DNA from 3 places in the Kitasatospora sp. NPDC058032 genome. Region 2 is predicted to be linked to each of the others. Evidence: riboswitches for the same ligand, from Rfam matches in the RefSeq annotation. Region 2 holds a riboswitch; each other region holds the start of a gene.

Region 1 (9,713 bases), on a different contig from region 2:
AAGCTCCGCCCCGAGCAGCAGATCGAGGTCCGCACCGGCGCCGATCTGAAGGCGGAGGACGAGCAGCTGATCACCAAGAGCTCCGAGAACATCCGCACCATGCTGCTCGCGTTCGCCGGGATCTCGCTCTTCGTCGGCATCTTCATCATCGCCAACACCTTCACCATGCTGATCGCCCAGCGCACCAAGGAGCTGGCGCTGCTCCGGGCGATCGGTGCCAGCCGCAAGCAGGTGACCGGCTCGGTGCTGGTCGAGGCGCTCGCCATCGGCGTCATCTCGGCCGGGGCCGGCCTGGTCGCCGGGGTCGGCGTCGGCGCCGGGCTGCAGTCCCTGGTCGCCTCGCTGGACGACGGCATGCCGACCGGGTCGCTGGTGATCAAGCCACTGACCGTGGTGGTCACCCTGCTGGTCGGCGTCCTGGTGACGGTGCTCTCCGCCCTGCTGCCGGCCGTGCGCGCCGCGCGGATCGCCCCGGTCGCCGCGATGAGCAGCGGCGACCAGCCCACCAGCCACAAGTCCCTGATGGTCCGCAACGCGATCGGCTCGGCGCTGGCCGCCGCGGGCATCGCCCTGGTCGCCTTCGGCGCCTCGAAGGGCAACGCCGACGGCCGGATGCCGGTCGCCTTCGGCGCGCTGCTCGCCGTCCTGGGCGTCTTCGTCCTGCTGCCGCTGCTCTCCCGTCCGGTGATCGCGCTGGTCGGCCCGGTGCTCGGCAGGCTGTTCGGCACGCCCGGCAAGCTGGCCCGGCAGAACGCGGTGCGCAACCCGCGCCGCACCGCCGCCACCGCCGCCGCGCTCACCATCGGCCTGACCCTGGTCAGCGGTCTGACGGTGATCGGATCCTCGCTCACCGACACCGTGGACCGGGCCGTCACCAGCTCGATGAAGGCCGACTTCCGGGTGGCCGCCGCCAACCGGATGAGCCTGTCCGACAAGGTCCCGGCCGAGATCGCCAAGGCCCCCGGGGTCACCGCCTCCTCGCCGGTGACCCTCGTGACCTGGCAGCTCAACGGCACCAAGCGGGACATCGTCGGCCTGAACGCGGACAGCCTCGACAAGCTGGTCGAGGTGACCATGACGAGCGGCTCGATGGCCGCCGCCGCCCAGGGGCAGCTGCTGGTCGACCAGGACCTCGCGAAGAAGCTGGGCGCCACCACCGGCTCGGCCGTCGAGGTCACCTACGGCGACGGCTCCAAGGGCTCCCTGACCGTCGGCGGCGTCTACAAGCAGGGCGGCATGCTCGGCGGCGCGGTGCTGGCCAACAGCGAGATCCTCAAGCACGACCAGCAGCCCTACCTGAACCAGGTCCTGGTCAAGGGCACCGGCGGGGAGACCGAGGCGCTCAAGCAGGCGCTGAAGGACGCCACCGGCGCCAACCCGGTGATCGAGGTGCAGTCGCGCCAGGAGGTCCGGGACGGCTTCAGCCAGACCATCACCTTCGCGCTGAACATGATGTACGGCCTGCTCGCGATGTCGGTGATCGTCGCCATCCTCGGTGTGATCAACACCCTGGCGATGTCGGTCTTCGAGCGCAAGCGCGAGATCGGCATGCTGCGGGCGATCGGCCTGGACCGCTCCGGCATCAAGCGGATGGTCCGTCTGGAGTCCGTGGTGATCTCGGTGTTCGGCGCCGGCATCGGGGTCCTGCTCGGCTGCTTCACCGCCTGGGCGATCAACGGCACCCTGAAGTCCAGCCTCCCGGACATGGCCACCGTCGTCCCCTACGGCCAGCTGCTGCTCTTCCTGGCCCTGGCCGGCGTGGTCGGCCTGGTGGCCGCCTTCTGGCCCGCCCGCCGGGCCTCCAGGCTGGACATCCTGGACAGCATCAAGACCGACTGACCGCCGGACGGCGGTACGCGAGAAGGCCCCTGCCGGAGGGTTTCGGCAGGGGCCTTCTTCGCACTTCTGTACTCCGCCCGACTCGCACAGCCGGCTGAGCACCACGGAGGTCGTGGTCCGGCAGCACTGCCGGGCGGAGGGCCTCCGACTCATACCCCGGTGCTCCCACACCGGGGTCCGCAGTCGCTTACTTGCTGGCGAGCTCCTTGTCGGCGGCCGGCTTGGCGGCCTCGACGGCGGGCTTGGTGGGGGCCGTGACCTCCTGGATCGGCTGGTACGGGTTCTCCATCTGCGACAGGCCGACCATCTCGCGCTTCAGGAACATGGCGAGGGTCCAGTCGGTGAAGACCCGGACCTTCCGGTTGAAGGTGGGGACCATGGCGCCGTGGTACAGGCGGTGGAACCACCAGGCCGGACGGCCCTTCAGCTTGTACTTGCCGAAGAGGATCGCGACACCCTTGTGCAGGCCGAGACCGGCGACCGCACCCAGGTTCTTGTGCTTGTACTCCTGCTGCGGGAAGCCGCGCATGCCGGAGATCACGTTGTCACCGAGGACGGCGGCCTGGCGCACGGCGTGCTGCGCGTTCGGCGGGCACCAGGCGCCCTCGCCGGCGGCGAGGTCCGGCACCTGGGCGTTGTCGCCGGCGGCCCAGACGTAGTCGAAGCCCTGGACCTGGAGGGTCGGCGCGGTGTCGACGTGGCCACGCGGGCCCAGCGGCAGACCGAACTCGGTCAGCACCGGGTTCGGCTTCACGCCGGCCGTCCACACGATGGTGGAGGCGTCCATCTCCATGCCGTTCTTCAGCACGACGTGGCCGTCGACGCAGGAGTCCATCGAGGTCTCGATGTAGACCTCGATGTTGCGCTCCTCGAGCTTCTCCTTGGTCCACAGACCGAGGTCCGGGCCCATCTCGGGGAGGATCCGGTTCGCGGCCTCGACCACGACGAAGCGCATGTCGTCACGGCTGACGGTCTTGTAGATCTTGGAGGCGTCGCGCGCCATGTCCTCGATCTCGGCGATCGTCTCGACGCCGGCGAAGCCGCCGCCGATGATGACGAAGGTCAGCGCCTTGCGGCGGATCGCCTCGTCCGTGGTGGACTCGGCCTTGTCCAGCTGCGCCATGACGTGGTTGCGGAGGGCGATGGCCTCCTCCACGGTCTTCATGCCGATGCCGTTCTCGGCCAGACCCGGGATCGGGAAGGTGCGGGAGACCGAACCGGTCGCGACGACCAGGTAGTCGAAGGGCAGCTCGTACGAGTCGCCGGCCGCGGGCTGGATCGTGGCGATCTTGCGCTCGTGGTCCACACCGGTGACCGCACCGGTGAGCACCTCCGCGTTCTTCAGCGCGGTGCGCAGGGGCGCGACGAGGTTACGGGGCGCGACGTTGCCGCCGGCCGCCTCGGGGAGGAAGGGCAGGTACGTCATGTACGACCGCGGGTCCACGACCGTGACGGTCGCTTCGCCGTAGCGCATCTTCTTGAGGATGCGCATCGCGGCATACAGGCCGACGTAACCACCGCCGACAATGAGGATGCGAGGACGCTCCGTGGTGCTCATATCCGAAAGTATCCAGCACCGCTCGGAGCAGCCTTCGTGAGCCCACTCACAAGCTTATGGGGACCTTCTGCTACACTGCGCGCCCCCGTTTCGGCTCCCCGCCCACCCTCTGGCGGCCCACGCGGCCCCCCGGTGGGCACGCCCGTTCGGACGGCCCCGCTGAGCAGCAACGATCCATGGCACAGCCCGGTTCCCGCATGAGATTTCGAATTTCAAACCTCCAGCGGCCCAGAACCTGCGATCCAGCGGCCATCACACCCAGCGAGCCTTCGGTCCCACATATCGGACGGACCGGGCCGCCGGGCACGCCGAAAGACTGGATCCTCATGTGAAGAAATTCACGAACATTCCGCGGCGCCCCGCGCGCGCCCCGGCCCCGGAGCCCCAGGGGGGCTGCCGGGGCCGGGGCGGTAAGTCCCACGACTGCTCAGCGGGCGATACTCCAGGCGATTCCGTCCAGGATGTCGTGCTCGCTGACGACCACCTCGGCGGCGCCGGTGCGCTCCATGATCTCCAGCAGCTCCAGCGCGCCCGCCGCGATCACGTCCACCCGGCCCGGGTGCATCGACGGGATCGCCGCCCGCTCCGCGTGGGTGGCGTGCAGCAGCCGGTCGGCGATCTCGGCGACCCGCTCGCGGGAGATCCGGGAGTGGTGGATCGCCTCCGAGTCGTACCGCGGCAGGTCCTGGGCGATCGCCGAGATGGTGGTGACCGTGCCGGCCAGGCCGACCAGGGTGGCCGCGCCGGTCAGCGGGACGGCCTCCTCGGCCCGGTCCAGCTCGGCCCGGACGTGCGCCCGGGCCTCGGCGACCTGCTCGTCCGACGGCAGCTCGGCGCCGCCGAAGTGCCGCTCGGTCAGCCTGACGCAGCCGATGTCCACCGAGCGCGCCGCCCGGACGTCCTCGGCCCCGAGCACGAACTCGGTCGAGCCGCCGCCCAGGTCGAAGACCAGGTAGGGGGCCGGGAACTGACCCCCGGTGAGCTCCTTGGTGGCGCCGGTGAAGGACAGGTGCGCCTCCTCCTCCCCGCTCACCACCTCGGGCTCCACGCCCAGGGCCGCCCGCACGCCGTCGACGTACTCGGCGCTGTTCTCGGCGTCCCGGGAGGCGCTGGTGGCGACGAAGCGGATCCGCTCGGGGCCCACCCCGAAGCCGGAGATCACCTCGGCGTACTCCCGGCAGGCCGCGAAGGTGCGCTCCAGCGCGTCCGGGTGCAGTCGCCCGGTGCGGTCCACGCCCTGGCCCAGCCGGTTGATGATCATCCGCCGGTCGAGGTCGGTGATCTCCCCGGTCCGCGGGTCCAGGTCGGCGACCAGCAGCCGGATCGAGTTGGTCCCGCAGTCGATCGCCGCCACCCGGGTGGTGCTCATGCGCCGGCCTCCCCCGCCTCGTCCGCCTCGTCCGACTCCTGCGCGGCCCGCTTGGCGGCGCGATCGGCGGTCTTCTGCTCCTTGGCCGCGATCACGGCCGCGTGGTCCTGCTCCTTGGCCCGGTTGCGGGCCACCCGCTCGCCGGCCTCGGCGACCTCGGCGGCGGAGACGCAGGGGCCCTTGGCCCACCAGTCCTCCAGCATGCCGAGCGCCTCGTCACCGAGCGGGTTGACGCCCTCGCCGGCCGCCAGCGAGTGGCCGACCAGCACGTGCAGGCACTTGACCCGGTCCGGCATGCCACCGGCGCTCGGGAAGCCCTCCAGCACCTCGATGGCGTCCCGGCGGGCGATGTAGTCCTCGTGCGCCTTCTGGTACGCCGCGGCCAGCTCGGGGTCCTCGGCGAGCCGGGCGCTCTGCTCCTTCATCACGCCGTCCGCCTCCAGGGTGCCGATCAGCGAGGCGGCCTTGGGGCAGGTCAGGTAGTACAGCGTCGGGAACGGCGTGCCGTCCGGCAGCCGGGGGGCCGTCTCCACGACGTCCGGGTTGCCGCACGGGCAGCGGTGGGCCACGCCGCGCAGGCCGCGCGGGACCCGGCCGAGCTGCGCGGCGATCGCCGCGACGTCCTCGTCGGAGACGGTGGGGTGGTTCTCAGTGGTCATGGGAGGAGCTGTCTCCAGCGGGGGCGGGGGCGGGTGGTGAGGGAGGGGCGGGCTGCCCCGGGGTGGCGGGGGTCACCGGCGCGGGAGCGGCCAGGGGTGCGGCGGCGGCGTCCACGGAGTCCCAGACGCTGGCGTACCAGGGCCGGGCCGCCTCGGCCGGACCGGCCGCCGGGCCCGCCGCGGGCGCCGGAGCACCCAGCGCGGACTTCGCCGCGTCCTGGGCCGCCGGGTCCACCGCGATGTACGGGGTCTCCCCCGGCATCGCGTAGTGCAGCCGGGTGCGGGCCTGCGCCTTGACGTACTCCGGGTCCTGCCAGCGGGCCTTCTCCCGGCGCAGCTGCTCGACCTGCTGCCGGGCGTGCTCGGCCCGGGCGCGCTGCGCCGAGATCTCCGAACGCTGCGAGATGAACTGCCGGGTCGGGTAAGCGAGGATCGCCACCAGGGAGCAGAGCACCAGGACGAGGACGGTCGCCCGGCTCGTGAACCGAGGCCGGGCCGCCAAGCCCGGGATCCTCCAGCCTGCCATCTGCGGTGTCCCCTCCTGGTCGCGACGGTGCCCCGCCGTCCACCCTACGGGGTGAACGGCGGGGCACCGGTCAGGCGTGCGCTACCTGGCGTCCCGGCGATACCGGCCGGGCGCCGCAGGTCGGGCTCAGCCCTCGTGCTTGAACCGCGGGAACGCGCCGCGGCCGGCGTACTCGGCGGCGTCGTCGAGGATCTCCTCGATGCGCAGCAGCTGGTTGTACTTGGCGACGCGCTCGGAGCGGGCCGGGGCGCCGGTCTTGATCTGGCCGCAGTTGGTGGCGACGGCCAGGTCGGCGATGGTGACGTCCTCGGTCTCGCCGGAGCGGTGCGACATCATGCAGCGGTAGCCGTTGCGCTGGGCCAGCTCGACGGCGTCCAGGGTCTCGGTCAGCGAGCCGATCTGGTTGACCTTCACCAGCAGCGCGTTGGCGGTGCCGGTCTCGATGCCGCGGGCCAGACGGGCCGGGTTGGTGACGAACAGGTCGTCGCCGACCAGCTGGACCTTGTCGCCCAGCTTCTCGGTCATGGCCTTCCAGCCGTCCCAGTCCGACTCGTCCAGCGGGTCCTCGATGGAGACCAGCGGGTAGGCGGCGACCAGGCCGGCGTAGTACTCGATGAGCTCGGCGGAGGAGAGCGCCTTGCCCTCGAACTGGTAGGCGCCGTCCTCGTAGAACTCGGAGGAGGCGACGTCCAGGGCCAGCGCGACGTCCTTGCCCGGCACGTAGCCGGCCTTCTGGATGGCCTCGACGATGAGGTCCAGGGCCTCGCGGTTGGAGTCCAGGTTCGGGGCGAAGCCGCCCTCGTCGCCCAGGCCGGTCGACAGACCGCGCTCCTTCAGCACGCCCTTGAGGGTGTGGTAGACCTCGACGCCCCAGCGGACGGCCTCGGAGAAGGACTCCGCGCCGATCGGGGCGATCATGAACTCCTGGATGTCGACGTTGGAGTCCGCGTGCGAGCCGCCGTTGAGGATGTTCATCATCGGGACCGGCAGGACGTGCGCGTTGGGGCCGCCCAGGTAGCGGAACAGCGGCAGGTCGCTGGCCTCGGAGGCGGCGTGCGCGACGGCCAGCGAGACGCCCAGGATGGCGTTCGCGCCGAGCGAGGACTTGTCCGGGGTGGCGTCGAGGTCGAGCATGGCCTGGTCGATCAGGCGCTGCTCGGTGGCGTCGTAGCCGACCAGCTCGGGGCCGATCTGCTCGATGACGGCCAGGACGGCCTTCTCCACGCCCTTGCCGAAGTAGCGGTTCTTGTCACCGTCGCGGAGCTCCAGCGCCTCGAAGGCACCGGTGGAAGCACCCGACGGGACGGCGGCACGGCCGGTGCTGCCGTCGTCGAGGCCGACCTCGACCTCGACCGTGGGGTTGCCGCGCGAGTCGAGAATCTCACGAGCGACGACGACATCGATGGACGGCACGAGGCATCTCCTAGCGGAAGCAGGTTCGGCTGACGGTGGGGTGCAGTCGGCCGGACGATTGCGGAGTCGTTACGACCAGAGCCTAACCGCACGGGCTGTCCGGGCCACGTCGACCTCGGTTCCGTCTCAGCGTGTGGCCGTGCTACCCACCGGTAGTTCACCTGGTTGCCCGACCTGCGGGGTCCGGATGCGGACGAAGGGGACCGATCGGCCCCCTCCGTCCGTCCGCAGGATCGGACCGGCCGTCAGCCGAGGGTCAGGACCTGGCCCGGGACGATCAGGTTCGGGTCGCCGCCGACGGTGCCGCGGTTGCCGTCGTACAGCGCCTGCCAGCCGCCGGAGACGCCCTGGGTGGTGGCGATCCCGGCGAGCGTGTCGCCGGACCGGACGGTGTAGCCCTGGCCGGCCGACTGCTGCTGCGCGGCGGGGGCGCTCTGGACGGGCTGGGCGGCCGGCTGGCCGGCGTACTGCTGGTAGACGCTCTGGTGGCTGGTCCAGTACCAGGCGCCGTTGTTCTGGTACCAGTACACCTTGGCGTCGGCGTCCCAGCCGGCCTTGCCGGAGAAGGCCGGCGCCTGCGGGGCCTGCTGCTGGGTCTGCTGCGGGGCCTGCTGGGTCTGCTGGGCGCTCTGCGGCGCGTACTGGCGGGCCTGCGGCTTGGCGGCCTGCTGCTGCGGCTGGGCCTGCGGCGTGGCGGCCGGCTTCGGGGCGGCGAGCTTCGGGGTCTGCTGCTGGGCCTGCGGCTTCGGGGCGGCCGGCTTGGCGTCCGTCGAGGTGTCGACCGCCGCCGGGGCGCCACCCTTGGTCAGGCCCGCCTTCTGGGAGCAGACGGGCCAGGCGCCCGGGCCCTGCGAGGCGAGGACCTTCTCGGCGACCGAGATCTGCTGCCCCTTCGAGGCCTGGTTGGCCTGCGGCGCGTAGGCGGTGCCGCCGTACGCCTTCCAGGTGCTGGAGGTGAACTGGAGGCCGCCGTAGAAGCCATTGCCGGTGTTGATGCTCCAGTTGCCGCCGCTCTCGCACTGGGCAACCGCGTCCCAGGTGGAGGCCGGGGCGGCGGAGGCGCCGGTGGCGCTCAGGATGGGCATCGCCAGCCCGACGCCGGCGACACCGGCGACGGCGATGGCCTTCTCGGCCTGGGTACGGCGACGGTGACGACCGGTTCCAACGAACAGCATGAAGAGGTCCCTCTCCGCACGCCTGCGAGGTGAGCTGTCGGGTTCGGACCGGGAGGTGGCCCGGCCGCGCGGAGGCGGCTTCACCCCTAGCCGTGGGAGACGGCGCAAAACCTGGGTCCCCCGCCCCTGCCCAGGGTTCTGATCGGTTTCCCGTGGTGCGGCGGGCAGGACTCGGCGTTCCGCGCACGGGGCTCGCAGCTGCGAACTCCACGGAGAGTAGACAGATCTTCAGAGCAATCACAAGCTCATATCGCAGATATCACATCAACATCACGTCATGTGATTGATTGCCTACCAACCGAGGCGGTATGTCCGGATTGAGGATGGTTCAGACCCCCTGAAAGTGGGCAACGGAGAGTCCCCATCAGCCGGTTGTGCTGGTTCGTCAGCTCCCCGAACCGGCCTCCGGAACCGCTCCGAGCTGCGCTTTCTCCGGCGTGAATTCCACCGGAAGCTCACGGAGTCCACGCATGATCAGACCGCCGCGCCAGCGCAGGTCGTCGGGGTCGGCGGCCAGCCGCAGGTCCGGCAGCCGGGTCAGCAGGGTGGCCAGCGCGGCCCGCCCCTCCAGCCGCGCCAGCGGCGCGCCGATGCAGTAGTGGATGCCGTGCCCGAAACCCAGGTGCGGGTTGTCCGCGCGGGCCAGGTCCAGGGTGTTCTCGTGGGCGAACCGCGCCGGGTCCCGGTCCGCCGCCGCGAGCACCACCAGCACCGGGTCGCCGACCGGGATCGCCACCCCGCCGATGGTCAGCGGACTGGTCGCGAACCGCCAGGTGGCCAGCTCCACCGGCCCGTCGTACCGCAGGAGTTCCTCGATCCCGGTCTCCAGCAGCGCGCTCTCGCCGCGCCCGACGGACTCCTGGAGCAGGGCCCGCTGGCCCGGGTTGCGCAGCAGCGCGTACACGCCGTTGCCGATCAGGTTGACCGTCGTCTCGAAACCGGCGAACAGGAGGATGAAGGCCATCGCCGCCGCCTCGTTCTCGGTCAGGTGCTCACCGTGGTCGCTGGCCCGGATCAGCCCCGAGATCAGGTCGTCGCCGAGGTCGGCCCGCTTGCGGTGGATCAGCTCGGCCAGGTACGCCCGCATCCGCTTCACCGCGCGCCCCACCCCGCCGCGCCGGCCGCCACCGTGACGGATCATCATCCCGGCCCAGTCCCGGAAGTCGTCCTGGTC
Region 2 (9,713 bases):
CCGCCAGCGGGTACGGCCGGTCCGGGGCGACACCCAGCGGCGGGCCGCCGGGCAGCTCCAGCTCCACCGCCTTGGCGTCCTCGGTGACCCTGGCCGGGGCCGGGTGACCGGCGCGGGCGGCCCGCAGCGTGCCGTCGGCCGGGTCGAGGGTCAGATAGAGGCAGGTGGCGAACAGCTCGGTGTCCAGCTCGGCGAGCAGCCGGCTGGTCCGGGCCAGCGTGGCCGCCGGATCGTGCCCGTCGGTGGCGTACGCGCGCAGCCCGCTGCGCAGCTGGCCCATCACCGCCGTGGCCTCGGCGTTGTGGCCCTGGACGTCGCCGATCACCAGGCCGATCCGGCCGTCCGGCAGCCGCAGCAGGTCGTACCAGTCGCCGCCGATCTGCATGCCCTCGGTGCTCGGCAGGTAGCGGGCGGCGGTGGCGATCCCGGGCAGCCGGGGCAGACTGCGCGGCAGCATCGCGCGCTGCAGCTCGGTGGCCCGGTGGTGGTGGGTGTCGTAGAGGCGGGCCCGTTCCAGGGACTGCGCGAGGATGCCCGCGAAGGCGGAGTAGAGGGTGCGGTCCTCGCGGCTGAAGATCCGCTCGGTGGCGAAGGTGATCAGGCAGGAGCCGACCTGCCGGCCGGAGGCGACCAGCGGCAGCACCGCCCACGCGGCCGGGGCGAGCGGGCCGCAGCCCCCGGTGTCCGGCTCCCGCGGCCGTTCGCGCTCCGGGGCCCGGACGCGTCCCCGTCCGCGCCGGGCCGGCTCGCTGAACAGCGGGGTCGAGCGGGCCAGCGCGCGCTGCATCACGCCCTCCGACAGGTCGGCCAGCCGGGTCAGCTCGGTGCGCCGGGGGCCGCCGTAGACGGTGTGCGCGACGGGCAGCAGCCGGCCCTCGTCGACCAGGTCCAGCACGATGCTGGCCGCGCCGAAGGCGGGGCGGGCGACGTCGGTCACGGCCGTGGTGACGTCCCGGACGGTGATCGCCCGGGACAGCGTCCGGGTGAGCGCCAGCAGCAGCGCCGAACGGGCCCCGGCGGCGGACGTCCCCTCGGCGGCCCCGTCGGCGTTCCCGGCGTTCCCGGTGCTCCCGTCCGACCGCCTCCGGCGTCCGGTGCGGCGTTCGTCGGGGGCGCGGCCGTGGTCGAGGTCGGCGATCAGCCCGGAGATCCGGACCGGACGGCGGTGCACGTCCAGCATGACCTCGCCGGTCTCCTCGATCCGGATCACCCCGCCGCCCAGGCGCGGCACCCGGTAGCGGATCCGGTACGGGCCGCCGGTGGAGAGCGCCTCGGCGAGCGCGGCCTGGACGTCCGGCAGGTCCTCGGGGTGGACGACGAGGTCGAGGTCGGGCGCGGGGGCGGGGCCGCCGTCCGCCGGTGCGGGCCGGCCGACCAGCCGCAGCGCCTGGGCGTCCCAGTGGGTCTCGCCGGTGACCAGATCGCGCTCGAAGGCGCCGTGCCCGGCGGCGCGCACGGCGAGCGAGAGCAGCGGGTGGGCCGTCCCGGCGGCCGGGTCGCCGCCCGGGCCGGGGCCGGGGCGCACCCCGTTCGCCGCGCCGCCGGTGCGCGGCGAACGGGGTGCGCCGGCGTGCTCCAGCAGGTGGGCCAGCCGGTGCGCGCAGGCGTCCGCGAGGGTCTCCAGCACGTCCAGGTCGCGCCGCGGGACGATCCCCCGGTGGGCGAGCGCGAGGACGAGCACGCCGATCGGCCGCTCGTCGACGACCATCGGCAGGGCGACGATGGCGACCATCCCGGTGCCCATGCCGGCGTTGCGGTTGGGGTAGTCGACGCTGGTGCGCTCGGGGCTCAGCAGATAGGGGCGGCGCAGCTTCAGCGCCATCGCGGCGGGCAGCTCACTGGCCGGGTCGACCACGCTGTAGCGCTCGTGGGCCCAGTCGGGCAGGCCGTGGGAGGCGGTGAGCCGGAGCATGCCGCCGGGGTCCAGCAGGTAGAGCGCCGAGCCCTCGCCGGTGATCCAGCCGGGGCCCTCGGCGAGCACGGTGCCGAGCAGTTCGGCGGCGCTGGTGCAGCCGAGCAGTAATCGGACGCAGCGCATGGCACTGCGCGCGGTGGGGCTGCTGCGCGGGTCCACGGGACGGCCGGCCTCTCCGGTTCCTTATGGGGCAGTTAATTCTTAATACCTTATTTCTTAAGCGAGTGAGGCGTGGGGTGAACGGCGCTCTCCGTGGTGCCCGATCGGCGGGTGTACGGCAAGCGGACAGCCGTGTACGGGCAGCGGGGCGGCCGGGGTACGGGCACCCCCTCCGGGTCCGGTACCCTTCTCCGTACGACGTGCCGCCGTGCAGGCGGGTCGGACGGTACGGGGCTATAGCTCAGACGGTTAGAGCGCTTCCCTGATAAGGAAGAGGCCACAGGTTCAAGTCCTGTTAGCCCCACACCACCCCGAAGGGCCCGGAGCGATCCCGCTCCGGGCCCTTCGGCGTTCCCCGGCCCCCCGGCCGGCGCCGCTCAGGGGCGGGGCCAGCCGCGCAGGCCGGCGGTCAGCACGGTGATCATGCGCTCCTGGGTCTCCCCGAGGTCCTCGGCGAGCTGGAAGGCGCCGCCGGTCGACAGCGCGGCGAAGCCGTGGGCCAGCGAGCGGAAGGTGCGGGCGGCGTGGATCGCCTCGGAGCCCTCCAGCCCGTACTCGCGCAGCACCGCGACGATCACCCCGACCAGCCGGCCCGCCGCCGTGACCAGGTCCGCGTCCGGCTGCGGCGCCTGCGGCAGGGCGGCGTAGCGGTGCGGGCGCTCGGTGGCGTACGCGTGGTACGACCGCAGGACGGCGGCGACCGCGGCGTCCCCGCTGCGGCCGAGCGCGGCATCGGCGAGCCGGTCGGCCAGTTCCTCGGTCACCCGGACGGCCACCAGCCGGCGCAGTTCGGCCAGGCCGCCGCTGACGTGCTTGTACAGCGAGGGGGTGGCGACCCCGGCGCGGGCGGCCACGGCGGCCAGGGTGAGGGCCTCGGGGCCCTGCTCGTCGATGAGGGCGAGGGCGTGGCCGACGACCTGCTCGGGGGTCAGTCCGACTCGGGGCACAGCGGTTCTCCTAGCGGGGGGGGGAGGGGCGGGACGGCCGGTGGTGCTCAGGCCAGGTCGGCGAGGAAGGGCAGCAGGGCGTCGGCGGTCGCCCGCGGGTGGTCGGCCATCGGGTAGTGGCCCGCGCCCTCGATCATCACCTTGCGCGCGTTCAGCGCGGCGGCCTGCCGGTCGGCGACCAGCTCCGGCTTCGAGAAGTCGGGGTCCTCGGCGCCCATCACCACCAGCGCCGGGCAGCGCACGGCGGCGGTCCAGCCGGTCGGCGCCGAGTCGCCGCGCACATAGCCGCGGGTGGCGGTCCGGCGGCCCGGGGTGCGCATCGCGGCGACCAGCCCGGCCACGTACTCCTCGTGGTCGGCCGGCTTGGGGCCCGGGTAGGCGGCCTTGCGGTGGTAGAGGCCCCAGAACGCGGGCGAGCGCACCAGCAGCGCGCCCATCGCGCCGACCACCAGACGCTGCAGCGCGCCCGGCGGCACGTTCTCGACGAAGGCGTCGATCAGGACGATGCCGGCGACCCGCTCGGGGGCGTCCCCGGCGGCCTTGACGACGCTGGCGCCGGTGTAGGAGTTGCCCGCCAGCACCGCCCGGTCGATGCCCAGGTGGTCCAGCAGGGCGAGGACGTCACCGGCGATCGCGGCGGGGGAGTAGTCGTCCCACAGGATCGAGGACTCGCCGAAGCCGCGCAGGTCCATGGTGATCACCCGGCGGCCGGCGGCGGCCAGCAGCGGGCGCAGGTGGCGGTAGGCGGCCCGGCTGTCGAGCATCCCGGGGAGCAGGACGACCGGAGCGCCCTCGCCGCGCTTGGTGTCGTCGAAGGCGATCCGGCCGCCGGGCAGGTCGAGGTGGCGGGTGACGGGGGCGAGGGTGCCGTTCATGGGGAGCCTCCTGGGGCGGGATCGTCGGCGACGTGCCGATAGCCATAAAGCTAAGGCTAATAGCCTTAGCCGTCAAGCTATCGACCGTTTTCCGTGCGACCGGTCCCGCCGGCGGGACCGGTCAGACGCCTTCCACCTTGAACGGGTCGTGCTCGGTCAGCAGCTTGTCCAGCCGCGCCTGGTCGACCCGGGTCACCAGCTCGGAGGTCTCCTGCCGGTCCCGGACCACCTTGGAGAGGGTGAACGTCGAGGTGATCGTGTAGAGCAGGCCGAGGGCGAGGAACGCCCGGGTCCACGGCTCCACCGGGAGGAAGGCGATCCCGACGCCGAGGGCGGTGCCGGAGAGGGTGAAGGACAGCACGGCCTGGATGTAGTACGCAGGCGTGGTGCGGGACTGCATCGGTGCGCTCATGGCGTCAGGATGGCCGCGCGGCGCCCGGCCGCACATGAGTAGGCGTACTCAAGTGAGGGGCCGTTCGTTGACGTCCTGACACGTTCGGTAGTGTCAGTTGTCATCAAACGTCCCAAATCGCCCACCGGACCGCGTGGTGTCCGGTCCGTATCGGTCGTCACCAACGGATGGCTTGGAATCGGGGGCCTCTCGGATTAACGTTTGATAACGCAGCGCGGTCGCAACGCCGTACCCAGACGGCACCGTGCGCCGTCGCCTAATCCCGCCGGCCGGCCTTCGGGCAGGCCAGGGAGCCGGGGAACCACGTTCCTTGGGGTGAATCGGCCAGGCTCAGGCCCGGCCGTAGGAGACCTTCCTGCTCCGAACCCGTCAGCTAACCCGGTAGGCGCGAAGGAAGGAAAGGAGCGCGCCTCCGTGGCGTCGACGCATACCCCGGCACACCCGTCCGGTTCCTCGGCCGGTACCCAGCTGCTCGACCACCCCGGCCCGTTCACCGGGCAGGGCCCGTTCGGCGGCCCCGCCGACGAGACCGCTCCGCCGGCCGCCGAGACCAGCCGGCACCGGATGCCCCGGCAGGGCCGCGGCACCGCTCCGCTGCTCGGCGTCACCGCCGTCGCCGCCACCCTGGGCGCCACCGGCTTCGCCTCCGCCACCCCGGCCGCCGCTCCCGCCGTCGAGACGCCCGACGAACTGCCGGTCGCGCTCTCCGCCGACCCCGGCCTCGCGCTCGCCGCCCGCATCCAGCAGCAGGCCGACAGCCAGCGCACCGCGGCCGAGGAGAACGCCCGCGTCCAGGCCGCCCAGGAGGCCGAGGCCAAGCGCGCCGCCCAGGTCGCCCAGCAGGAGGAGGCCAAGCGGGTCGCCGAGGAGGCCGAGAAGGCCAAGCTCGCCGCCATCAAGCTGCCGGTGCGGGACTACAACCTCTCCGCCCACTACGGCCAGAGCGCCCGCTACTGGGCCCACCTGCACACCGGCCTGGACTTCGCCGCCGGCACCGGCACCCCGGTCTACGCGGTCGGCCAGGGCACCATCACCTCGGCCGGCTGGGCCGGCGCCTACGGCTACCGGATCGTCGAGACCCTGCCCGACGGCACCGAGATCTGGTACTGCCACCTCTCCTCGATCATCAAGGGCTCGGGCAAGGTCGTCCCCGGCCAGCAGATCGGCAAGGTCGGCGCGACCGGCAACGTCACCGGCCCGCACCTGCACGTCGAGGTCCGCCCCGGCGGCGGCGCCCCCGTCGACCCGGAGAGCTGGTTCGAGCAGCGCGGCGTCACCCCCTGACGCTGCCCCGGACACCCTGAGCACCCCGCCCCGCCGGACGCGATCCGGCGGGGCGGGGTGCTGTCGGGGATCAGCAGGTGACGGGCGCGGTGACGGTCGCGGTCGTTCCGTAGCCCCAGGTGGTGGTCGTGAGGGTGGCCGTGACGGTGGAGCCGCACGGCGCGGTGGCCGCCAGGTAGCCGAAGCCGCGCCCGCCGGGCGGGAGGATGCCGCTCCCGGTGTCGGTGCCGAGCGAGGCACCGCCGACGACGCCGAGAGTCAGGGTGTACGAGGCGGACTGCGCGGTCCAGTCGGAACGGGTCGGCGAGGTGTAGCCGCCGGCCGTCACGCCGGTGCCGTCGATCGTGACGCAGACCTGGCTCCGGAGTACACCGACGGGGCCGTCGGCACAGGTGGTGGTCGAGGTGGTCGTGGTGCTCGCCGTCGTGCCGGTGGTCTGCGCGGTGGCCTGGGCGGCACCCGCGACACCGAGCGAGGACAGCGCGGTACCGGCCGCCAGGACTGCGACGAAACGCTTCATCAGGGTTTTTCTCCTTCGAAAACGGTGACAGGAGGAGCCGTGGAGCGCGTGTGATATGTCACGCCTCACATGTCGGATGATTCCACCGCACCCGATCCATCACTCCTGACCGGCCCCGAATCCCTTGAGGAGTACCGGAATTGACCTCTCGGTGGCTCGAATCCACGGTCGTGCCCTGCCGTCGCTACTCCGCCTCGGGTCCCTCGTACCCCTCCGGCCCCTCGGGCCCCTCAGGCCCCTCGAATCCCTCGAATCCCTCGGGGTCCTCCGCCGGCTCCAGCCCGGCCAGGTAGGCGTCGATCTCCGCCTGCCCCGGCTCCGGCGCCAGCTCCGGGAACTCCTCCACCAGCAGCCGCGGCAGCCCCGGCACCGTCCACCCGCCGGCCAGCTCCAGCGCGGCCTCGACCGCGGCCTCCTCGAACGCCCCGAAGTCCCCGGCCAGCTCCTGCGGCATCGGCCGGCCCAGCGCCGTCAGCTCCGCCAGGTTCCGGTAGCTGCGCTGCATCAGCCCCTGCTCCAGCAGCCGCCGCGCGCCGTCGGTGGCCATCCCGACCGCCAGCGCCCGGGCCCCGCCGTCCCAGCCCCCGTCGTCCACCGGGTCCAGCAGCCCGTCCGCCTCCAGCGCCGCGAAGGCCGCCGACCGCTCCTGCGGCGTCAGCTCCCGAAACCCCTCCAGCCAGGCCCGCACCGCCGCCTCGTCGCCGGTGTCCACCCCGTCCGCGCGCAGCAGCAGCGTGTACAGCCGGGGCCAGGTCACCAGGTCCGCCCGGCGCAGCAGCCCGGCCGCCACCTCGCCCTGCCACTCGGCCTCGGCGTGCAGCCGCTCCTGCCGCTTGGCGTTCAGCCGCTTCGCCGCCCGCTGGTGGTCGACCAGCAGCCGCACCGCCGCGCCGTACGCCAGCGGGTCCTGTCCCGGCTCCGGCTGGACGTACAGGTACAGCCGCTCGTACAGCAGGTGCTCCACCGCGGCGGAGGTCAGTTCGGGCCAGCCGTCGTGCATCCTGCCCCCGCCCAGCTCCAGCAGCGCCAGCACCGCCCGCAGCGGGGCCTCGGCGACCGGCCGGTGGCCCGTCGCCTCCGCCCAGGCGAGCAGTTCGGCGGCCTTGGTGCGCGGGGCGAGCCGCAGGTCTTCGTCTTCCATAACCACGAACCGTAACCGCTGGTCGGGGGTAGAGTCGGGAGCCATGGTCCCCGTCCGACTCACCGGTCCCCGGCTGGCCGTCCGCGAGTTCCACCACACCCCGGAGGACGTGGACGCGCTGCACGCGGTGTTCGGCGACCCGGAGGCCACCCGCTACCTCCCCTTCGCGCCGTGGGATCCGCAGACCTGCGCCGACCAGGTCGCCCAGTTCGTGGAGGAGGCGGAGAAGGAGCACCGGGACGTCTACCGGCTGGCCGTCACCCGCCTCGCCGACGCCGACGACCCGGCCCGCGCCGTCCCGATCGGCAACGCCGCGCTCGGTCTCGTCCCCCACCGCGCCGCCCACCTCGGCTACGCCCTGCGCCGCGACGTCTGGGGGCTCGGTTACGCGGGCGAGCTGGTCGGCCTGCTGCGGGAGCTCGCCTTCGGTCCGCTCGGCCTGCACCGGCTGGAGGCCCGGGTGGACGTCGACAACGCCGCCTCGATCCGGGTGCTGACCAGGGCGGGCTTCCGGCTGGAGGGCCGGGTCCGGCACGACTACCGCCGCCGGGACGGCTGGCGCGACGCCTACCAGTACGCGCTCCTCGCCGACGACGAGCCGGTGACCGGGGGATAACCCCACCCCCGGTTCGCCGGGGAGCCGGATGTTCCGCCGCGGCGCGCTTTGACAGGCTTGGGGAGTCAGCAGGACAGACCCCACGAGCCCGAACCGCGACCGACCCGAGGGACCGAGAGCCGGCCATGAGCACCCACAGCATGCAGCGCGACGAGTACGACGCGTACGACGGCGGCGACCGCCGCACCGTCGCCCGCCGCATCGAGGAGCCGCCGTACGCCTGGCGGGCCCCGTTCACCTCCTACTTCTACCGCGAGATCGGCTACACGCTGACCGGCCTGCCGTTGGCGGTCGTCGGCTTCGCCGTCGCCGTCGTGCTGTTCTCGCTCGGCCTCGGCACCGTCGTCACCGTGCTCGGCCTGCCGGTGCTGGCCGCGCTGACCGCCACTGCCCGCGGCTTCGGCGGGCTGGAGCGGGCCCGGGTGCGCGGCCTGCTGGCCCTGGACGTGCCCGCCCCGGCGCCGGTCCGCGCCGTCCGGCCGGGCGCCTGGGGCACGATCACCGCCCGCCTCGCGGACGCGGCCGGCTGGAAGGCCGTGCTCCACCAGGTGGTGATGCTGCCGTGGGCGATCCTCAGCATGGCGGTGTCGCTGGTCTTCCTCTGTGTCGGCTGGACGCTCGCGCTCTACCCCGTCTACCACTGGGTGTTCCCGCGCTACGTCGACTGGCCCGGCTACCGGCTCTTCGACTTCACCGGCGACGACGGCGTCCGGCACGAGTACTACATCCAGTCGCCGCTGCAGATCGCCGGAGTCTGCCTGGTCGGCATGCTGTTCGTCTTCCTGACCCCGCAGCTGGTGCGCGGCCTGACCAACGTCAACCGCCTCGCCGCCCGCGGCCTGCTCGGCCGCTGACCTTCCCCGCCCCGCGCCCGACGCCCGCATCCGACGCCCGCATCCGACGCCCGCATCCGGCCCCGCGCCCCGCGCCCCGCCCGGAGGGCTCAGGGTGCGGGCGCCGCCGGCCCGTGGTCGGATGGCGGCGATGGCCGACCGGACCGCCCGCGCCGCGGCCGCGGTCCCGTCAGCACCCCTGGTGACCTCCCGCCCGCTGGACGAGTACCGCGGCCTCTTCGGCCTCACCCGCGCCGGGATCGCCGCCCTGCCGGGCCCGTTGCTGGACTGCCCCGGCGGCGCCGCCGCACTGGCCGCCGAGGCCCGTCCGCTCGGCTGCCGGGTGATCGCCGCCGACCCGGTGTACGCCCGGCCGGCCGACGAGATCACCGCCCGCGCCCTGGCCGCCCGGGCCGCCATGGCCGCCGCGATGGCGGCCCGCCCGGACCTCTACCCGGCCCGCCGGCACCGCCGGCCCGAGCACTACCTGCGCGGCTGGGACCGGGCCCGCCGGCTCTTCGCCGCCGACCGCGCCGCCCACCCCGGCCAGTACGTCGCGGCCGAGCTGCCCCGGCTCCCCTTCGCGGACGGCACCTTCGCCCTCACCCTGAGCGGCTACCTGGTCTTCGCCTACCCCGAGCTGTTCGGACCGGAGCGGCAGCTGGCCGCGCTGCTCGAACTGGTCCGGGTCACCGCCCCCGGCGGCGAGGTCCGGGTCCACCCGCTGTACGACGGCGAAGGGCGCCGCACCGCCGGGATGGACGCCGTCCGCCGTGCGCTCGGCGAGCGCCGGATCGCCAGCGAGATCCGGGTGGTGCCACCCGTCGACCGGGGCGGCCGGGCCCAGCGGGTGCTGGTGCTGCACCGGGTCGCCCCCCATGGGTAATGGCCACTTGATAGGTTCACCCCTATACTGACCGGCCATGACCGAGACGATGATCAAGCCGGCCGAGGCCTCGGACGCCGACCGGCTCACCGCCCTGATCCAGGACTGCTCCGCCTACCGGGGCG
Region 3 (9,713 bases), on a different contig from region 2:
GTAGGGGCCGCCGCCGACGATCAGCAGCACGGCGTCCGGCACGTCGGCGAGGATCTGCGGCATCGCCTCGATGAGGGTGTCCTGGCCCTTGCGCGGCACCAGCCGGGAGACGCAGACCACCACCGGCCGGTCGGCCAGCCCGAGCCGCTCGCGCACCGCGGCGCCGCCGGAGTCCGGGTGGAAGGTCCGCTCGTCCACGCCGGGCGGCAGCTGCACCATCCGGGCGGCGGCCTCCGGGCCGACGGCGGCGGCGATCCGGGAGCGGGTGTACTCGCCGAGGTAGGTCAGCACGTCGGTGCCGGTGCCGATCCGGCGCAGCAGCTGCCGGGCCGCCGGAAGCTGGGCCCAGGCGGCCTCGTGGCCGTGGGTCATGCCGAGCAGCCGCCCGGCGCCGGCCCGGCGCAGCGCGGGGGCCATCAGCCCGAGCGGCGCGGCGGCGCCGAACCAGACCGAGTCGCAGCGCTCGGCGCGCAGGATCTCGGCGGCACGCCGGGTGACCCGCGGTGTGGGAACCATCACCTTCGTCCGGTCGCGGATCACCGGGAACGGCTGTTCGGCGTCGAAACGCGCCACCTCGGTGCCGTCGCGCCAGGTGGAGGCGTACACCACGACGCTTCCTGCGGGCTGACGGACGGCCATGTTGTGGACGAAGGCCTGGATGCCGCCGGGCCTCGGCGGGAAGTCGTTGGTCACGATCAAGGTCTTGTGCATCAGGCCACGGCTCGCTCGGTCGGGGGGTGCTCGGTGTACCGCTCAGTGATCCGTACGATAGGTCAACACCATGACCCGCCGGGAACGGATCCGCGCACGGCAACCGTTCCTCCCCCGGGTCTGTCCTAGTACCCGGGTGGTCGGCGCGGCCGGTCCGGCCCGTGACGGCGGCCCGGCGCCGACCTGCCCGGACCCCCGGGCATCCGTCGCGCGGCGCCGCCGGCGGCACGTCCGAGACGAACGAGGGAGCGCAGTGGAGTTGGCCCCGGCCACCGAGTCCGGTACATCCAGCGGCGCCGAGGGCTCCGGCACGGCGCTCGCCGTCCGCCGCGAGCCGGTGCAGAGCTCCACGCGCCCCTCCGGCCGTTCGGGCGCGCTGCTGGCGCTCGGCGCGACCTGGGTGGCCACCCGGACGCTCCTGCTGCTGCTGGTGACCGGCGTGCTGCGGATGCCCGGCGGGGACATCACCGCCGACGTCTGGCTGATCTACCACGGCTGGTACGGCGTCCTGCAGACCGGCACCTTCCCGCTCGACGACGTCACCTGGCAGTACCCGCCCGGCGCCGCCCTGGTGATCCTGCTGCCGGGCCTGCTGCCCTGGTCGTACCTGGTGTCGTTCTGGGTGATCTGCGGGATCGCCGACGCGGCCGCGATGGCCCTGCTGGTGCGCACCGGGCTGCGCAAGGGCCGGGCGCTGACCGGTGCCTGGGTCTGGGTGGCCGGCGTCCCGCTGCTCGGTCCGATGATCTACAACCGCTACGACGTGATCGTCACCGCGATCGCGGTGGCCGGTCTGCTGGCGCTGATCCGCCGCCCGGCGATCGGCGGCCTGCTGCTGGGTCTCGGCGGCATCGTCAAGATCTGGCCGCTGCTCGGCCTCATCGGCACCCCGTCCGGGCGGCGCACCCGCCGCTCCTGGACGGCCGCGGCCGCCGCGACCGCCGCGATCGGCTTCCTGCTGGCGGCCGGGATGAACGGCGCGTTCGAGTTCCTGACGTTCCAGAAGGACCGCGGCATCGAGGTGGAGTCGGTCGGCGCGCTGCCGATCCACTTCGCCCGGATCGCCGGCGTCTGGGACGGCAAGGTGATGATGAACTACGGCTCGGTGGAGATGCTCGGGCCGTGGGTCGAGGTGGTCAGCAAGGTGATGCTGGCCGGCACCGTGCTCGGCTTCGGCTGGCTGCTGCTGTGGCGCTTCACCGCCCGGCGGCGCAACGCGGCCACCATGTACGACGCGGCGCTCGCCGCGCTGCTGATCTTCACCGTGACCAGCCGGGTGATCAGCCCGCAGTACCTGGTCTGGCTGGTCGGCGCGGCGGCGGTCTGCCTGACCGTGCGCGGCACCAGCCAGCGGCCGGTGGCGCTGCTGATCCTGGCGGCGACCCCGCTGACCCTGGTGGAGTTCCCGCTGGTCTTCGGCGACGTGGTCGCCAGCCGGCCGGGCGCGATCGCCGTGCTGACCGTGCGCAACCTGCTGCTGCTGGCCGCCACCGGGCTGTCCTGCGTGCGGCTGTGGCGCTCCACCCGGCGCACCGAGCCGCTCCCGGAGACCGTGGTGATGACCCGCCCGGAGCCGGTGCCGGCGGCCGCGTTCTCGGTCCGCCCGGGCATCGCGTACGAGCAGGACCTGCTGGACGGCATCGAGCGGCCGGCCGCCGCGCCCCGCGAGCGGCGCCAGGAAGCGCGGCCCTAGTCAGGCCGCCAGCGCCCTGAGCTCGGCCTGCCAGAGGCCGGTGAACTCGGTCAGACCGAGGCCGAGCCGGTCCCGGAGCAGCCCGTCCAGCCAGGCCCGCCGGTCCGCGCCCGGGCCCGCCGCGCCGACCGCCCGGTAGAGCTCCACCAGCCGCCGCGGCCCGTACCGGCGGGCGATCAGGTCGCAGGCCAGCCAGGCCTGCTCGTAGACCTGCGCGAGGCCCTCGCCGCCGGCCGTGAAGGCGGCGTCCTCGGGCAGCGCGGCGGGCAGCCGCCCGGCGGCGACGTCCCGGGCCAGCTCCGGGGCGAGCTGCCGGGCCGGGCGGCCCGCGTCGTGGTACCCGGTCCAGTCGGCGACGCCCTCGGAGAGCCAGAGCGGCGTCCAGGCGCTGGTGTCGGCCCGGGTCGCCACGTGCACCGCCTCGTGGGTGACCACCACCTGGCGGCCGAAGTCGCTCAGGCCCGGGTAGGTGTCCGGATTGACCAGGACCCGGTCGGCCGGGGCGTTCAGCGGCGCGCCGGGCGCGGCCACGGTGACCGCGGCCATACCGGACCAGCCGGACCGCTCCTCCGCCAGCAGCCGGGTGAACTGCTCACCGGTGGCGGGCAGTTCCAGCAGCAGCCGGCCGGCCCAGGCGGTGCCCCAGAGGGCCTCCACGGCGGTCACCGCCCGGTCGCCGACGGCGGCGAGCCCGGCGAGGGCGGCAGGGTCGGACGCGCCCGAGGCGTCCGCCCCGAGCACACCGAGCACCAGACAGCGGGCGCCGGCCGCGGCCCGCACGGCGCCGAGGTCCCACAGCGGCGGCGGCCCGCCCGCGCCCTCCTCGCGTTCGACCCGCCAGCCGGCGGCGGACCGGGCCAGGACCAGCCGGCGCGGGTGGACCACCGGCAGGCGGTCGTACCCGGTCACCTCGACGGTCAGCTCGGCGGTGGCGGCGCACCGGCCGGCCGGGTCCACCGGGCCGAGCAGCAGGTTCCGGTACCCGGCCCGCAGCGGCAGCTCCGGCGGTCCCGCGGTCAGCGCCCGGGCCCGCCCGTCGAGCAGCGCCAGGACGTCGGCGTGCTCGTCCGAGGCCGCGGCGGCGGGCCGCGCCGGACCGGCCCCGGGCAGCGAGAGCTGGGCCAGCCCGCCGGCCGCGAGCAGCAGGGCGGTGCGCCGCGACGGCAGGCGGCCGACGGCGGGATCCGGGCGGCTCAGAGCCGGATCACCCCCGCGACCGGCATCGTGCCGACGCTCTCGTAGCGGACCTTGGCACCCGGGTAGGGGGCATGCACGACCACCCCGCCGCCGGCGTACATCCCGACGTGGTGCATGTCCCGGTAGAAGATCACCAGGTCTCCCGGCCGCGCTTCGGAGAGGCTGACCCGCTGCCCGGCGTACGCCTGGGCCTGCGAGGTGCGCGGCAGGGTCACTCCGGCCTGCCGCCAGCTCCAGTACATCAGACCGGAGCAGTCGAACGCCTTGGGCCCGGCAGATCCGTAGACGTAGGGCGAACCGATCATCCGCACCGCGGCGGCCAGCGCGGCGGCGCCGCGTTCGGAGGCGGGCGGGGTGCTGCCGAGGTCCAGCCGGTCGGTGCCGCGGGTGACGCGCTGCTCGGCGTCCCGGGCGTCCTGCGCGGCGAGCCGGGCGCGCTCGGCGGTGCCGAGGCTGTTGAGCAGCCGCTGCGCCGTGGCGAGCCGCTGCTGGATCTGCTGCTTGCTCTCGGCCAGCGCCTTGCGGGTCTGCTCCAGCTCGGCGAGCTTGGCGGTGGCCTCGGCCCGGCGCTGGTCGAGCACCCGCTGACGGCCCACCACCTCGTGCAGGGTCTCGTTCTGCCGCTCGGCGGCCTGGTCGAGGGTGCGGGCCCGGGAGAGGTAGCCCTCCGGATCCGTGGAGAGCATCAGCTGGACGGTACGGGTCATCCCGCCGCCGCGGTACTCGGCGCCGGCCACGGTGGCGAGGTCGCCGCGCAGCCGGTTGAGCTCGTCCTGGGCGACGGCGATCTGCTGCTGCAGCGTCCCGGTCTCGTACTGGAGCTTCTGCTGGGCCTCCTGCGCGGCGTTGAAGCGCTCCGAGGCCTGCTCGGCCTCGTCGTAGAGCTGCTCCACCTGGGCCTTGACGTCCTTGCGGTCGGCCGGGCCGTCCGGCGAGCCGGGCGCGGCCTGGGCGCAGCCGCCCGTCGCCACGCCGAGCGCGGTGGTGGCCGCCGCGGTGAACACCAGCGCCCGGGCGAGCGCGTGCGCACCTGACAGCGGGGAACGGCGGTGCACGGCCATGCGACGTCGGCTCCGATCCTGGGCCCGGCCCGCCGCCGCGCCGGGACGGGCGGCGGTCGAAGCGGGCGTCCGGTGGCAGACGTTAGCGAGTCCGGGCAACCGATTCCAAACCCCTCCGAACCCGAATATTCAGACACTAATCGGACGTCAGATCGGTTCGTGGATCGAGCACCCCGTCGGGCCGGGGAAAGCCTCGGGCCCGGTCCCCCGCACGGGGGACCGGGCCCGAGGAGCCTGCCGACCGTGGGTCAGAGGCGCACGATGGTGTTGACCGGCATGTTGGAGGCCGACTCGTAGCGGACCGACGCGCCCGGCTTCGGGGCGTGGATGACCTGGCCGCCGCCCACGTAGATGCCCACGTGGTGGCGGTCGCCGTAGAAGATCACCAGGTCTCCGGGCTGGGCCTTGGAGATGTCCGACCCGATCTGGGTACCGGCGGTCGCCTGCGCCTGCGAGGTGCGCGGCAGCGACACGCCCGCCTGGGCGTACGCCCAGCCGGTGAGGCCCGAGCAGTCGAAGGAGTTGGGGCCGGTGGCGCCGTAGACGTACGGCGAGCCGAGCTTGCTCTCGGCGGCGGCGATCGCGGCGGCGGCACGCGAGCCGTTGGCGGCGGGCGCGGCCGGCTTGGCGGCCTCGGCGGCCGGGGCCGACGCGGTCGAGGAGCTCGACGAGCCGGAGGAGCTCGACGAACCCGAGGAGCTCGACGAACCCGAGGACGGCGCGCTCAGGTTGCTGCGGTTGTTGTCCCGGGAGGCGCGCTCGGCGTCGGCCTTCTCCTTGGCGGCCTTGGCGGCCTCGGCCTTGGCGGCGTCCGCCTTCGCCTTCGCCTCGGCGGCGGCCTTCTCCTCGGCCGCGCGGATGGCCTGACGCTCCTGCTCGGTGAGCGTGTTGAGCAGGTCCTGGGCCTTCTGCAGCTTGCCCTGGACCTCCTCCTTGGAGGACTTCAGCTGCTGGGTGGTGGCTTCCAGCTCGCCGAGCTTGGCCTGGGTCTCGGTGCGGTCCTGGTCGAGCCTGCGCTGCTGCTCCTGGAGCTCCTTCAGCGCGCCGGACTGGGTGGAGCCGGCCTGGTTCAGGGCGTCGGCCTGGCTGAGGAAGTTGTCCGGGCTGGCGGAGAGCATCAGCTGGACGGTCTGCGAGATGCCACCCGTGCGGTACTGCTCGCCGGCGATCTCGGAGAGACCACCCTGCGCCTCGATCACCGAGGCCTGCTGACGGGCCACCTTGTCCTGCAGCTCGGCGACCTGCTTCTGCAGCTCCTGCTGCTTGGCCTGGGCGCCGTTGTACTTCTCGGTGGCGACCTCGGCCTGCTCGTTGAGCTGGTCGACCTGCTCCTTGACCTGGTCCTTGGTCGGCGCCGGGTCGGCGTGGGCGCCGGACTGCGCGGAGAGGGCGACGGCAGCGGCGGCGACCCCGGTCAGGATCGAGACACGGGCGCGGCCGGCGGGCTTGGGACGACGATGGGACGCCACGAAGGCGGACTCCTTCTTCCTCATCCGCCTACCGGGTGAGCTGACGGGTTCGGGCGGAAGCGTGCCCTACGACGCCTCACCCGCCGCTCGCGCGGCCGGCCTGGCGCCGATTCACCCCGGAGGAACGTGGTTCCCCGGCTCCGCTCCACAGCGGGCCCCCCGACTGCTGGGTCCTCACTCGAACGGGCGACCCGAAGGCCCCGTCCCACTGCTTCGCGAACTCGGCGGCGAACCCCGCCGCCACCCAGGCTGGGTGATCGACTGTGCGTGGTTCGAGTCACGACCCTAGTAACAGATCCGTGATCCGTTCAAATCCTTGTCAGAAAAAAGCCGGAAGAATGCCCAAGTTCTTTTGTGAATATGACCGACCGTGACCAACCATCCACGTCCGGCTGATCATTTTCCGTCAGACGGCCGAACGGGTGGGCGAAACGCCAACGCCACCCCCGTGCGGAGGTGGCGCTGATCACAGGGGCCCTCGGCGGGCGCCCCGGGCGTGTCGTGCCGGTCCGTCAGACCCGGCGGATCGTGTTGATCTTCATGGCATCGGCCTTCATCACCTTCACCACGTCACCGGTGTGCGGCGCGTGCACCACCATGCCGTTGCCGATGTACATGCCGACGTGGCTGCGGTCGTCGCGGTAGATGATCAGGTCGCCCGGCTGGGCCTCGGCCAGCGACGGCACCCGGGAGCCGTAGTTGCCCTGCGCCTGCGAGGTGCGCGGCAGCGAGACGCCGGCCTTCCCGTACGCCCAGACCATCAGGCCGGAGCAGTCGAAGTTGCTCGGGCCGGTGGCACCCCAGACGTACGGCGAGCCCTGCTTGCCCATCGCGTTGGAGACCGCGGCGCCGGCCATGCCGCTGGCCTGCGGCAGGCTGCCCAGGTCGGTGCGCTCGTTGCCGCGCGAGGCGCGGTCGGCCTGCTGCTGCGCCGTCTTCAGCGCGGCGCGGTCGGCGGCGCTCAGCGAGTTCAGCAGGTCCTGGGCTTCCTTGAGCTTCTTGTTGACCTCGGCCTTGGACTGGTTCAGGTCCTTGGTGGTGGTGTCCAGCGAGGCCAGGACGGCGGCCGCCTCGGTCTTCTGCTGGTCGAGCCGGCGCTGCTGGTCCTGCAGGCCCTTGAGCGCCTCGGCCTGGCTGGAGCTGGCCTGCTGCACGCTGGAGGCCTTGTCCAGGTAGCCGGACGGGTCCGAGGAGAGCATCAGCTGGACGGACGGGTCGATGCCGCCGGTGCGGTACTGCTCGCCCGCCACCTCGGACAGCCCGGCCTGAAGCTGGGTCATCTGCTCCTGGCCGCGGGCCACCTGGTCCTGCAGCTGGTCGGCCTGCTTGCGCAGCTGGTCGGCGCGCTCCTTGGCGCCGTTGTACCGCTCGGTGGCCTGCTCGGCCTCCTCCTGCAGCTGGTCGATCTGCGCCTTGACGTCGTCCTTCTTGGGCGACGGGCTGGGCGCGGCGTGGGCGGCGACCTGGGCGGAGAGAGCGACCGCGGTCGCAGCGGCAGCGGTGAGCACGGAGACCCGCGCGCGGCTCGGCTGCTTGGGACGGCGGTGGGAGGCCAAGGGACCGGCTCCTTCTTCCAATGGCCTCACCCGAACGGGTGAGAATCCGGAAAATAGGTTTGACGCCAGACCCTAGTGAAGATCCACGATTCGCGCCACTCCCCCGATCGCGTGAACCCGCGCCGCCGATCTGACTTCACAGAACTCGCACAACATTGCCATCAGGGCGCTGACCAGCCGTCATGCCGGCCTGCTCGCGCCCGGGGGCGGTTACGGCCGGGCCAGCCGGTTCAGCAGCAGGACCGATGCGACGGGGCGCGCGCCGGCCTTCCGCACGCCCTCCGCGACCTCCCGGTCGGTGGAGACCACCACCACCGGGCGCCCCTGCGGCTCCGCCCGGACCAGTCGGCGGATCAGCTCGTCCGCCGTCTCCCCGGTCCGGCTGAACCGCACCCGCACCCCGCGCGGCGGCGCCATGATCACCGGCACGTCCAGGTCCTGGCCGTCGAACACACAGGTGACCTCCGCCTGGGTGCGCTGCGCCAGCATCGCCAGCCCGCCCAGCAGCCGGATCCGCTGCTGCTCCAGCGGCAGCGTCGGATAGCCCGTCTTGGTCACGTTGTAGCCGTCCACCACCAGATGGACCTGCGGGATCGCCAGCAGCTGGTCCAGCAGCGCCGGATCGTCCTCGGCCAGGCCGCGCCGCGCCACGTCGTGCGGCGAGGCCGAGCCCGGCTCCACCGCCTCCACCAGGTCCGCCGGGCGGATCTGGGACACCGGCAGCGCCAGCTCCCGCTGGAGCCCCTGCGCCGACTGCAGCACGGTGTCCAGCAGCAGCCGCAGCCGCATGTCCTCGACGCCGCGCCCCTCACGGGCCGACCGGCGCCCCTGCTCGGCGGCGTTCTCCAGCTCCGTGACCCGGTGCCGCAGCCGGCGCGCCTCGCTCTCCGCCGTGTTCCGCTCGGCCGCCGCCTGCGCCCTGACCGCCTCCAGCTCGGCGGCCACCTTGCGGGTCTCCGCCTGCGCCCTCCGGGTGTCGCTCTCCAGCGACCGCAGCCTGCGGCGCAGCGAATCCGCCTCCCGGCGGACGTCCTCCGATTCGGCCCGCTGGCGGTCCAGGTCGGCGCGCGCCGCCGAGCGCACCTCGGCCAGCTCGGCCTGCAGCTTCTCCACCAGCCGGGCCGCCTCGGCCGCCGCGCCCTCGGCACCCGCCCGCTCGGCCTCCTCGCCGGCCTCGGCCACCAGCCGGCTCCACCCCGCGGAGCGCACCAGGTAGGCGGCCGCCGCGACGTCCATCGGGTCCGCGGCGCCCGGCACGGTGCCCGACTCCAGGGCCCTGACCAGGTCCGGCTGGCCCAGTCGCAGCCGCTCCGCTATCCGCGACCGGAAGGCCGGCTCCGCCTCCAGCGCCGCCGCCAGCGCGGTCGCCGCGTACTTGGCCCGGCGCGCGGGGGTGAACTTGGCGTACTGGCGCAGCGACTGGGGCAGTTCCGCGAGCGGCAGCCCGCCGAGCGCGTCGGAGGCCAGGCCCACCACGCGCCGGCGCACGCCCTCGGGCAGCGGTCGGTCCAGGGTCTCGGCGCCGCCCGTCGCGCTGCCCGCGACGTCCCGGGCCGACCCGTCGACGGCTGCCGCCGGCTCGTCACCGCCGCCCGACTCCTCGCCGGCGGCCGCCTCGGCCGGGGCGTCGGTACCGGAGGGGGCGGCCCCTGCCGCGTCCGGCGTCCGCGCGTCCACAGCGGGCTGCCGCCCCTGCGGCCCGCCGGGCTCCTTCGCTGCGTCCACCACGTCCTCGGCTCCGATCCTGGTCCAGCGGGGTACGGCCCCCGGCCGCCGCCCCCGTCACACTCGTGCGTTCTCTCTGTATTGTCCTGTGCGGCGGTCGGCCATGCCCCGCACCGCCCGCCGCACGGATCAGGCGGTCAGGCCTGCTCGGAGCCCTCGGCGCCGTCGGCCGCGCCCGGGCGGGCGACCAGTTCGACCTGGTCCACCGCGTTGCACCAGCGGCAGCGCACCGACTCGACGGTCTCGCTGAGCACCTGGGTCTCCTCGACCTTCGACTCGCCGGCCAGGTCGAAGTGGAGGA

The links. Region 2 has a riboswitch for cyclic di-AMP ahead of ACFVUH_RS36185 (peptidoglycan DD-metalloendopeptidase family protein). Riboswitches for the same ligand answer to the same signal wherever they lie in the genome.
Region 1: another riboswitch for cyclic di-AMP. It lies ahead of ACFVUH_RS10180 (transglycosylase family protein); the one in region 2 lies ahead of ACFVUH_RS36185 (peptidoglycan DD-metalloendopeptidase family protein).
Region 3: another riboswitch for cyclic di-AMP. It lies ahead of ACFVUH_RS05010 (NlpC/P60 family protein); the one in region 2 lies ahead of ACFVUH_RS36185 (peptidoglycan DD-metalloendopeptidase family protein).

Annotation. Positions count from the first base shown of each region.
Region 1 covers NZ_JBHVRK010000005.1:31,365-41,077, reverse strand. The annotation lists gene ACFVUH_RS10210 (ABC transporter permease) at 1-1,839, shown strand, start outside; gene ACFVUH_RS10205 (NAD(P)/FAD-dependent oxidoreductase) at 2,027-3,397, opposite strand; gene ACFVUH_RS10200 (Ppx/GppA phosphatase family protein) at 3,825-4,766, opposite strand; partial or broken gene ACFVUH_RS10195 (DUF501 domain-containing protein) at 4,916-5,443, opposite strand; gene ACFVUH_RS10190 (septum formation initiator family protein) at 5,415-5,927, opposite strand; gene eno (phosphopyruvate hydratase) at 6,078-7,364, opposite strand; gene ACFVUH_RS10180 (transglycosylase family protein) at 7,610-8,539, opposite strand; cyclic di-AMP (ydaO/yuaA leader) riboswitch at 8,545-8,688, opposite strand; gene ACFVUH_RS10175 (cytochrome P450) at 8,925-9,713, opposite strand, start outside.
Region 2 covers NZ_JBHVRK010000045.1:20,440-30,152, reverse strand. The annotation lists gene ACFVUH_RS36210 (SpoIIE family protein phosphatase) at 1-2,074, opposite strand, end outside; tRNA gene ACFVUH_RS36205 (tRNA-Ile) at 2,305-2,378, shown strand; gene ACFVUH_RS36200 (TetR/AcrR family transcriptional regulator) at 2,452-3,021, opposite strand; gene ACFVUH_RS36195 (alpha/beta fold hydrolase) at 3,069-3,896, opposite strand; gene ACFVUH_RS36190 (YiaA/YiaB family inner membrane protein) at 4,018-4,308, opposite strand; cyclic di-AMP (ydaO/yuaA leader) riboswitch at 4,552-4,710, shown strand; gene ACFVUH_RS36185 (peptidoglycan DD-metalloendopeptidase family protein) at 4,723-5,592, shown strand; gene ACFVUH_RS36180 (hypothetical protein) at 5,663-6,112, opposite strand; gene ACFVUH_RS36175 (hypothetical protein) at 6,297-7,253, opposite strand; gene ACFVUH_RS36170 (GNAT family protein) at 7,297-7,869, shown strand; gene ACFVUH_RS36165 (sensor domain-containing protein) at 7,995-8,723, shown strand; gene ACFVUH_RS36160 (hypothetical protein) at 8,854-9,588, shown strand; gene ACFVUH_RS36155 (GNAT family N-acetyltransferase) at 9,626-9,713, shown strand, end outside.
Region 3 covers NZ_JBHVRK010000002.1:457,382-467,094, forward strand. The annotation lists gene ACFVUH_RS04990 (glycosyltransferase family 4 protein) at 1-711, opposite strand, end outside; gene ACFVUH_RS04995 (glycosyltransferase 87 family protein) at 965-2,404, shown strand; gene ACFVUH_RS05000 (hypothetical protein) at 2,405-3,361, opposite strand; gene ACFVUH_RS05005 (NlpC/P60 family protein) at 3,598-4,662, opposite strand; gene ACFVUH_RS05010 (NlpC/P60 family protein) at 4,911-6,131, opposite strand; cyclic di-AMP (ydaO/yuaA leader) riboswitch at 6,142-6,298, opposite strand; gene ACFVUH_RS05015 (NlpC/P60 family protein) at 6,644-7,687, opposite strand; gene ACFVUH_RS05020 (NYN domain-containing protein) at 7,898-9,415, opposite strand; gene ACFVUH_RS05025 (hypothetical protein) at 9,550-9,713, opposite strand, start outside.